2 regions of the Rothia sp. P7181 genome follow, and region 1 is predicted to be linked to the other one. Evidence: riboswitches for the same ligand, from Rfam matches in the RefSeq annotation. Region 1 holds a riboswitch; the other holds the start of a gene.

What was found. Region 1 has a riboswitch for S-adenosylmethionine ahead of ACN08Z_RS04585 (nuclease PIN). Riboswitches for the same ligand answer to the same signal wherever they lie in the genome.
Region 2: linked by a shared signal. The riboswitch ahead of ACN08Z_RS07190 (AMP-binding protein) and the one ahead of ACN08Z_RS04585 (nuclease PIN) in region 1 are both predicted to bind S-adenosylmethionine.

Annotation. Positions count from the first base shown of each region.
Region 1 is NZ_JBLXXZ010000006.1:103,904-108,607, reverse strand. It holds gene ACN08Z_RS04590 (SNF2-related protein) at 1-2,616, opposite strand, end outside; SAM riboswitch class IV at 2,762-2,890, shown strand; gene ACN08Z_RS04585 (nuclease PIN) at 2,922-3,116, shown strand; gene ACN08Z_RS04580 (plasmid stabilization protein) at 3,113-3,562, shown strand; gene ACN08Z_RS04575 (DUF6350 family protein) at 3,747-4,704, shown strand, end outside.
Region 2 is NZ_JBLXXZ010000013.1:53,669-58,372, forward strand. It holds gene ACN08Z_RS07185 (LLM class flavin-dependent oxidoreductase) at 1-670, opposite strand, end outside; SAM riboswitch class IV at 770-882, opposite strand; SAM riboswitch class I at 1,058-1,146, shown strand; gene ACN08Z_RS07190 (AMP-binding protein) at 1,152-3,260, shown strand; gene ACN08Z_RS07195 (hypothetical protein) at 3,385-4,026, shown strand; gene ACN08Z_RS07200 (trimeric intracellular cation channel family protein) at 4,189-4,704, shown strand, end outside.

The sequences.
Region 1 (4,704 bases):
CATGAGGTTGTTTTCCATGGGTGTTCCGGTGACAGCAAGTTTGAAACGTGCAGGTATTTTTCGTGCTATTTGGTGTGCCTGAGTCCTCGCATTCTTAATGAACTGCGCTTCATCAAGAATGACCCCGTTCCACGGTGTTTCTTGTGCGTAATTGTTAAAAGCGTTGGAATCTAGTCGTAGCAGAGTGTATGAGGTGATAACGACTTGTGCCTGACCGATACGTTCTGTGAGTGTTTGTTGCGATTTTGCAGTGGATGTGGTGATGGCGGCGACTTCAAGTTCTGGTGCGAAGCGTTCTAATTCTTGTACCCAGTTGGGAACAACAGAGGTTGGGGCAATGATGAGGAAGGGAGCAAATGATGGGGTGCTGTTATTGAGCTCTTCGACCCATTGTTCATAGGCTTTGAGCATCATGGAAATAGTTTGTAGTGTTTTACCAAGCCCCATGTCATCACCGAGGACGGCTCCAAGGCGGTGTTTCCACAGGAAGTAGAGCCATTGGTAGCCTTCTTCTTGGTAGGGGCGTAGCTGTGCTTGGAGTGTTGCTGGAGTCGGTACGTTATCGCTACTGTCTTTGTCGCTGAGGAGGCTGTGAATATTTTCTTGCCATCCTTGGCATGATTGTGTGGTGGTGGCAAGATCTTCGAGTTCTTCCCACATCCCTAATTGGTGTTTGTTGAGGCTAAGTGGTTGGTCTGGTTCTGAGAAGTCTTCTATTTCGGCTAGTAGTTGACGTAGTTTGATAAATTCTGGTCGGTTGAGGGGATAGTAGTTGCCATCACCGAGAAGGATGTGTTTTTTCCCCGCGTTGAGTGCCTCAAAGATCGTAGAGAATGATACGGTCCATTGACCAATGGTGACGATAATTCCAAGGTCAAACCAGTCTTGGGTGTCGCTTGGTTCAACTCTCATCTGGATTTCGGGGGTAACGTCCAGTTCTGTGAATTGAGGTTCTTGTCCGTGAGTTTGGATGCGGAGTCCACGAACATTGCGGTATTGGGGCAGTATAGATTCGGTGAGTTGTTGAACATCCCAGTCGTAGAAGTGTTGTTCTGTGAGCTGTAATGCGGGGTAGATATTTTTGAGTTGCGCGAGGATTGTATTTTCGTAGTTTTTATCGCGCTGTTCATAGATGTCTAATAAGGTGCTCTGTACTGGGAAGTATTCGAGGTTGCTTTCATCTCGTGTGTTCTTGAGCGGGTCTTTAGGGTATTCCCATTCCCAGCGGGTGTGGGCGTGGGGTGTTTGTTCGCTGTCGAAGTAGACGTGAAGAATTAGCTCTGGTTGTTGCACTTGGGGTGGTTGTATCGTTGCGTCGTTGGTGCAGAAGCTGATATTGCGTGTGAGATATGGGTAGAACTCTTGATAGAAACTATTGATATCTTGTGAGGGGATTTCGATATGTTCTTCTCGGATAAGGGTTTCTGCTGCGCCGTTGAGTGTTTCTTTCAGGGGAATGAAAATGAGGTCGGCTGCGGCGTATCGGTCGTTGAGACGTGTTGGATTGATGGCGCTAGGTAGGGTTGTTTCCCAATGTTCAGCTTGTGCTGTGGCTTTGTAATGTTCTTGTGCTTTGTGCCCGAGGGCAATGAATCCGTTGCGGGGCTGGCCTATTGGGTGGCAGTAGTATGCGGGGAAGGCATTTTCTCCTGTGGTGAGTGTTGGTGTGATGCGTAGACCGTCTTTGTAGCTGTGAAGTTCTGCTTTTAGCGTGGCTTCTTCGGTGTGCGCCGTAGTGATGGGTTTTCCCTCTAACAGGATGGGCAGTGCTATTTTTTCTGCTTTTTTGAGTACTTTCCATAGTAGGGACGAGTTAACCGTAGAAAGTGTTACCCAATCGCGGTGGGAAGTGTACGCTGATTGCCAAGGTCTGATGATGGAGTAGAACTCTCGCAACCATCGTTCGTGTTCGGGCCGGAGGGCGTGGCTGCTTGTCTTTCCGGTGTGATCTTTTTGGAAGTGTTCCCAGTTGATGCCGTCTTTAATCCAACGGTTGTTTTTACCTTGGACGAGTGGACGTGCTTGTAGGGTGATACGTGGTGTTTTGTGTTGACCGCTACCGAGTGCGAAGCGGGAGTTAACGTGCATTTTGAGGTCGAGAGCGGCGATGGTATTGCTGTTATTTTCGTAGGGTATCCGGTGATGCTGCGCCAGTGTTTGTGACAGTGTTCTGCGCCATGTCGACATTTTTTGTTGTTCTGCTAGCTCTTGTGCAGTAGTGATTCCGTGGTGTTTGAGCTGTTCTTCGCTGAGTCCGTCTGTGACGCGTTGAGTGGAACTTTGAGCTTTGCTAACTTTTTCGGCTCTTTCGATGGCGGTGAGCATGATGGCTACGGAGTGTTTGCAGTCGGTGCGTACTGGGCAGGTGCATCGTGCGGAGAAAGCGAGGGACCCTTCAACCTGTTCTGCGGGGAAGACAATTTTGCTGAGGTATGGGTCTGTTGCGTCGCCGTAGGTTGTTCCTGTCAGGATGTGTGCTTGGGCGTCGTAGGAGTATCGGGCGACTTTGCCCTCTTGCATGTATTGTTTTCCGCGCAGGTAGGTGCGGTGTCCTACTTGCTGGATAATTTTTGCTGCGCTGACGGGGATTCTGGGGAAAGCTGATGGTGCATTCACGGTGGTTGTATCCTCTGCTGGCAGGGTGCATATATGTTCTAGGTTACCGGATGAGCTTGCACCAAAGCTGGTGTAGCCTAAATCTCTCAAATATTTTGGGTTGAGCTCTTTGTTTTTTGTGGTGGTTGCGTTATTCTGGATTCAGCTTCAAGAGTTTCAACTGATAAGCTCCGACTTTAGTTGAACGCCAACCCCATGTTCACGGGTGGCTCGGATGACGAAGCGGTTCGTATTCGCGTCATAGTACGCAGGCTGGTACGGACAAGAGCACTTCGAAAGGAAAGCGCATTCAGCGCAGTTGTATCATGCACAACACCGCTCGCCCTCAGCACAATATTCAACCTGTTTCTTCTGCTCAAACTCGTGGCGGTTACGCTGCCGTAAGCATTCAAGATTACACTCGTATTTCCCATGAGCGTTCTGAGTTTCTTAACTTTTTGCTCTCTCCTAATCCGCACGGTATCCCTAACCAAGAATACGGTATCTTACAAGCAGCATGAGTATAAGAGGACTACTTCTAGACTCTGATGTACTAGCAGAGATTCGCAAAGCCACACCACATCCGCAGGTCGTTGCGTTTCTTCGCCGTCGCTCATATATGGTGATGTACATATCAGCACTTAGCCTAGGCGAACTTAAAGGGCTTTACCCCTACCCTGAAACAGAGAGGTGGGTTAACGAACTTCTCGAACGTTTTAGCGGGCAGGTTCTCGACGTTGATACGAACGTATCTTTGGCATGGGCCGGTCGCCAAATTCGTGCTGAAGAACGCCCCTCACCAGAAGGCCCTTATACGCCATTGCCTACCGCCGCACTTGAAGGGCTCATGGCTGCTACCGCTGAAGTGCATCAGCTAGAAATAGTTTCTTCTAAAGCAGATATTTATCGTCGCTGGGGAGTCCCTGCCGTTAATCCGTTGCATGAAAACGCCGCGCGAGGACTATAAACACTGTGTCTTTTACGTGACCTTAAGACGTAGGCTGTGATGAGCTTAGCCTCTTGACCGGCATACATGGTATGGTTCAGTGGGGTGCACGCGGTGAAGAAAATCCTTGGTTTATGTCTCATTTGGATGAGAAAAGCTGTGTGAACTTCAGAGTTCAATAGAGTTCATGACAAGATAAAAGACGATGAAAACCAACGTGATGAAACCTCAACAACGTTCGATACCGATGCCCCTCTGGCTACAGGGGGTTGTCGAACTCTTTCGTACTGCCTTCTACTCTTGCTTTGCTGTAGTGCTACTACTGGGTGCCGTATGGTTTACCGGCGGTTTTGAACAGCGTGACCTCTACGCTATGGCAGTTTTAGTTAGCCAAATGTGGCTTCTAATCCATGGGGTTCCTCTTCATCTGAACATCTCTGCCCCGTATGGAGACACCCCCGATATTCAGGGGACGATGAGCTTTATCCCGTTGGGTTTAACGCTGATACCCTTATGGTTATGTTTCCGTTCAGGACGAGTCTTAGCTCAAGCATCTCGTGAGGGACAATTCTGGATACCAACATTAACCGGAGCTATCACTTATAGTGCCTGTGCTGGGGGCTTGAGCCTTTTGACAACAGATACTGCTGCGGTAGCGTACCCTGTAGCTTCTGCACTTGTACCGTGTTGGGTCGTTTTATCAGGGCTTATTCTTGGTGGCTGGTACGAGTCTCGTTCTTTGGCGAGAATGATCGGTGTTAACGCTGCAGAATGGGTTGCTCAGTTTAGCCAGTACTCACGTTGGGCGGGTTCTTATGTTTGGACGGTTCTTCGCGCATCAATCGTGGCAGTTCTTGCGTTTATTGGCTGTGGAGGGCTATTACTGAGCTTGTCTTTGCTCTGGCATTGGAGCGATGTCGTCACAATTTATCAATTGCTTGATGCTGGTGCTATCGGCGATACTGCTTTGACCTTTTTACAGCTTGGTGTTATCCCTAACGTAGTTTTTTGGGCGATGTCTTGGAGTGTCGGAGCTGGTTTCTCATTGGGAGAACATACCTCCGTAAACTTCTTTGAACACTCTACTGGTGTGCTCCCCGCTTTCCCTCTTCTGGGTGCCTTACCAACGGTCAATGAGCCGTGGAGCTATATTGCTATTGCGG
Region 2 (4,704 bases), on a different contig from region 1:
GAAAATACTTGCCTTGATGCAAAATAGGATGAATTTTCTCAGGATCTGCAAAAATTCCGCGCTGACGGTCACGTAGCACCGCTCCGTCTTCCCAAGAGCCTTCCCACAACTTATAACAGACGTCGAGAAATTCGTCAGCAATTTCGTATCGTTCATCATGCTCAATCTGACCGGCAAGCCCCTGATTCTCTGCCGCAGATTGAAGATAAGAAGTCACCACGTTAAAACCAACACGACCACCCGTTAAATGATCTAACGTTGCATAAGAACGAGCCAAAGTATAAGGCTGGTTATAGGTCACGGCAGCTGTCACTCCAAAACCAAGATGTTCCGTGACCGCTGCCATCGCCGAAATCTGTAAGAACGGATCACCTACCGGCACCTGTGCACCATCACGAAGTACGGGTGCAACAGAATCCTTATATACGTCGTATACGCCCACCACATCAGCGATAAAGACCGCGTCAAAAAGCCCTTTTTCGCATACTTGAGCTAAATCTGTCCAATATTTAATGGTGTTATATTCATCGGCTCGCGAGCGCGGATGACGCCATAATCCGAAGCTTTGGTGGCTTGTTGTGGTCATATCAAACGCGTTGACAACGATACGTTTTTTAGAAGAAGACGGTGTCGTAGTGGGTTGTTCTGTCGTGGCGGTATGAGTTGCCATAAGTTTTTTCCTTTGCGTTCTTAGAGGAGAGAGCACTCCTCTATGAGGCGTGGCATATTGAGAACCATATTTTTCGGTGTTGATATGCCCGACGCATAGGCGCCGTATTTGCCGTTGTGATTATTTTGAGCCGGATCTTCATCTGGGGCACCCCGCTACGGGAAGAGGGTTGCCGTCCAACAAGCCAGAGCTTGACGTTGGAACTCGTGATCGCTGGGTTTAGCTTATAAAAAGTTCTTCTTGGCACCCAAGAGCTTCAGTGTTTATTGCGGTGGGTGACGTTCGCTAAGGAATATGACTCTATGCAACGTGATGTGTTCATCTGCTGGCAATGGAAAGTAACGTCTAGATGAATGTGTACGGAAGGTATTACGGTAGAACTCGTCTAAACCATCCAGAGCGACTGAGAGACCTGGCTCTAAGACGTCGCAGCAACCTCGCTTATGCGGTGGTGCTAATGCCAGAAACGATGGGAGTATCGATGTCGTATTATTCGTCTTTTTCTTATTCAGACCCTCGAAATCAGGTGCAGAATCCGACAGATGTTTCGGATCAAGAACGTATTGATTTTTGGGCAAGGCAGGCGCGAGAACGTCTTAGTTGGGGGAAGCTATGGGATGAGGATAAAACGCATGAGTTTATTCCTCCTCGTTTAGTAGACGTTCGTGAAGATGGTGTTCAAGAATTTTCTGTTCCAACGATTAAGTGGTTTGAGGGTGGTCAGCTCAACGTTGCCTATAACTGTGTGGACAGGCATGTAGAGCAAGGTTTTGGCGATAAGGTTGCGCTTTTCTTTGAGGGTGAACCTGGTGATCGTGAAGCTATCACTTATGCTCAGTTGCAACGCCGTGTGGCTCAGGCGGCACATGGTTTAGAGCGTTTGGGTGTGGTTAAGGGTGATCGTGTTGTTGTTTATTTGCCGGTGATTCCTGAAACTATTATTTTTGCTCTTGCCTGTGCGCGTATTGGGGCGATTCATTCTCTTGTTTTTGGCGGTTTTTCGGCGGAGGCTTTGAAGTTTCGGGTAGAGGATACTGGTGCCAAGGTATTAATTACAACTGATGGTCAGAATCGTCGGGGTAAGGTTGTTCCGGTCAAGTCGATAGCGGATGAGGCGTGTTCGTCTGAGAATAATATTGAGCATGTGGTGGTGGTGAACCGTACCTCAGCTACCGAGCAGGAAAGACAGAGTGTTCCGTGGTGTTTGGGGCGAGATGTTTGGTTTCACGATTTGATTGAGGGTGTTCCAGATACGCATGATTATTCATTGCATGATGCTGAAGATCCGTTATTTATTATTTATACGTCGGGGACAACGGGCCGACCTAAGGGTCTTGTTCATACTATGGGCGGGTATTTGACGCAGACGGCGTATTCTCATGCGTTACTTTATGATTTGTTGCCTGATGTTGTTGATGCTGATGGTGTGCTTCGTCCTGATGAGTTGTCCTCTTGTAATGATGTGCAGAAAGTTGCTGATACTGTTCATTGGTGTACAGCTGATTTGGCGTGGGTGACAGCTCATACTTATGAGATATATGGGCCGTTAGTCAATGGCGTGAGTCAAGTAATTTTTGAAGGTACACCTGATACTCCTACTTTTGAACGGCATTTTGAAGTGATTGAACGCTATGGTGTCACAAACTATTACACGGCACCAACGTTGATTCGTTCGTTGATGGGGGCTTTCCCGCATGGCCCAGAGTCGGGAAAGTATGATTTTTCGTCGGTTCGTCTTTTGGGTTCTGTGGGTGAGTCGATTAATCCACAAGCTTGGTATTGGTTACGTGAACATATTGGTTCTGGTCGTGCTTCCTTTATTGATACGTGGTGGCAGTCTGAGACGGGTTCAACGATTTGTTCTCCTCGCCCGCATGATCCTCAGTTTGCGCCTGAGGGAACTTTTGAGCAGGGCACTCCAGGTATAGCTGTCAAACCAGGTTGTGCTACTCGTGCTATTCCGGGGGTTTCTGTGCGTGTTGTTGATGAGCACGGTGAGCCGGTTCAGACGGGGGCTCAAGGGTTCATTGTGGTTGATAAAGTGGGCCCTTCGATGGCTCGTACTGTGTGGAAAAATCCTCAGCGTTATCTTGATTCTTATTGGAGACATTATGGGGAGCGTGGCTGGTTTTTAGCTGGAGATGGCGCAAAGCAAGATGAGGACGGGGATATTTATATTCTGGGCAGGATTGATGATGTTATTAATATTTCGGGTCATCGTCTTTCGACAATTGAAATTGAGTCAGCTTTAGTGCGTCATGAGGCTGTGGTTGAGGCTGGTGTTTGTCCTATTGAGGATGAGTTGACGGGGCATCAAGCAGTAGCTTTTGTGACGCTTAGTGATGAGGGTAAGGCGTTGTCTTCTTCTGAGCTACGTGAGGTGTTAGAGTTGCATATTCGTTCTGAGATTGGACCTATTGCAAAGCCTAAAGATGTGGTGGCGGTTGCTGAGATTCCTAAGACTCGTTCAGGGAAGATTACTCGTCGTTTGTTGTCTCAGTTGTATGAGGGGAAACCTCTAGGAGATACGTCATCTTTGCAAAATGATGAGGTGTTGCGGGATATCGCTCAGGTTTTGGCGTGCTCATAAGACTGGGTAAAAAATTCGTGGTTATTTTAGGGTACGTATTCACTCAATAACATCACACTATTGTTTCCTTATTATTTGTATGGTTAGAATCTTGCATAGTAGGACATCTACGAAAGGTACTATCATGGAAAATATCCTTACTATCCGCTTTGAAGATGATGCTATTGCGTATAAGGCGCTATCTGAGCTTCGTTCTAATGCCCCAACGTACCGCGTTTTAGTGGGTGGAGTTGTTGTTGTAGAGAACGGAAAAGTTACAGCCAAAGACGGTTTTAACTATGATTCTTCTGTTCAAAGCAACTGGGCTTTCGGCGGAATTATTGGTGCCGCTATCGGTATGTGGGGTGGCCCAATTGGGCTTCTCCTTTACGGTGGTGCTGGAGCATTAGCAGGCTCCATGATTGATTCCACTGGTGCGGTTAAGGAAGCAAGACTATTTGATAAAGTCACTCGTTCTCTAGCAGTGGATGGAACAGTACTTGTTCTTCTGGCTCAAGAATCAGATGATCTTCTTGATAAATATCTGCAAGGTCTTGGCGCGGTAGATGTTCAGCGAGATAGCGTTGCTGAAGTTCAGGCCTCTATTTTGCAGGCGGAGAAGGCTCGTAAAGAGCTTGAGAAACAAGCTCAGAAAGAACTTCACGAGCAGAAGCGTGAAGAGTTCCGCCAGAAAGCTCACGAGAAGCATGAAGAGGTTAAAGAGAAATTCCATCATTTCTTCTCTCATACTTCTCATGACAAAGATTCTGCTAAGAGTAGCGAATAATCCTCAATAATTTTTGATGATAGAAGAGGGCGGCTTACCATACGTGGTGAGTCGCCTTCTCGCCGTATACCACCTGTACTGGTGGTCTGTACATGCTGTAGCATGTATCGGTATTTATTGAAGTCATTCTATCGATATGAAACATCAGAAAGAGGCATGCGTATGCAGGTATGGGATCCAAGCGTGCTCTTTAGAGTGGTCGATGTAGCAGCAGTTGTTGCTAATGGTTTGCTCGGTGGCGCAGTTGCTCGCGCATTCCGTTTTGATGTTGTAGGTTTTATCCTCTTAGCGGTGCTCTCTGGTATGGGTGGAGGGCTAATCCGTGATGTTCTTCTTAATACTGGTTTACCCGTTGCATTGACTGATTCTGCGTATTGGGCTGGTGCTCTCATCTCAGCATTGTTGGCGTACTGTATCGATTTGGGGAGTCGTTGGGCTAACCGTGTTTTAGTTGTTGTAGATTTTCTGGGTATGGGTTGTTGGGCCGCTACAGGAACTATTAAATCTTTAGGCATTGGGCTTCATTGGCTTCCGGCTATTGCCCTCGGTGTGGTGACCGCGGTGGGCGGTGGTGTATTGCGAGATATGATGGTCAACCGTGTTCCAGCTATCTTGGGAGGTAATTCTCTCTATGCGACAGTAGCGGTTGTTGGCGCGGCAGAGACTGCTCTATGTACG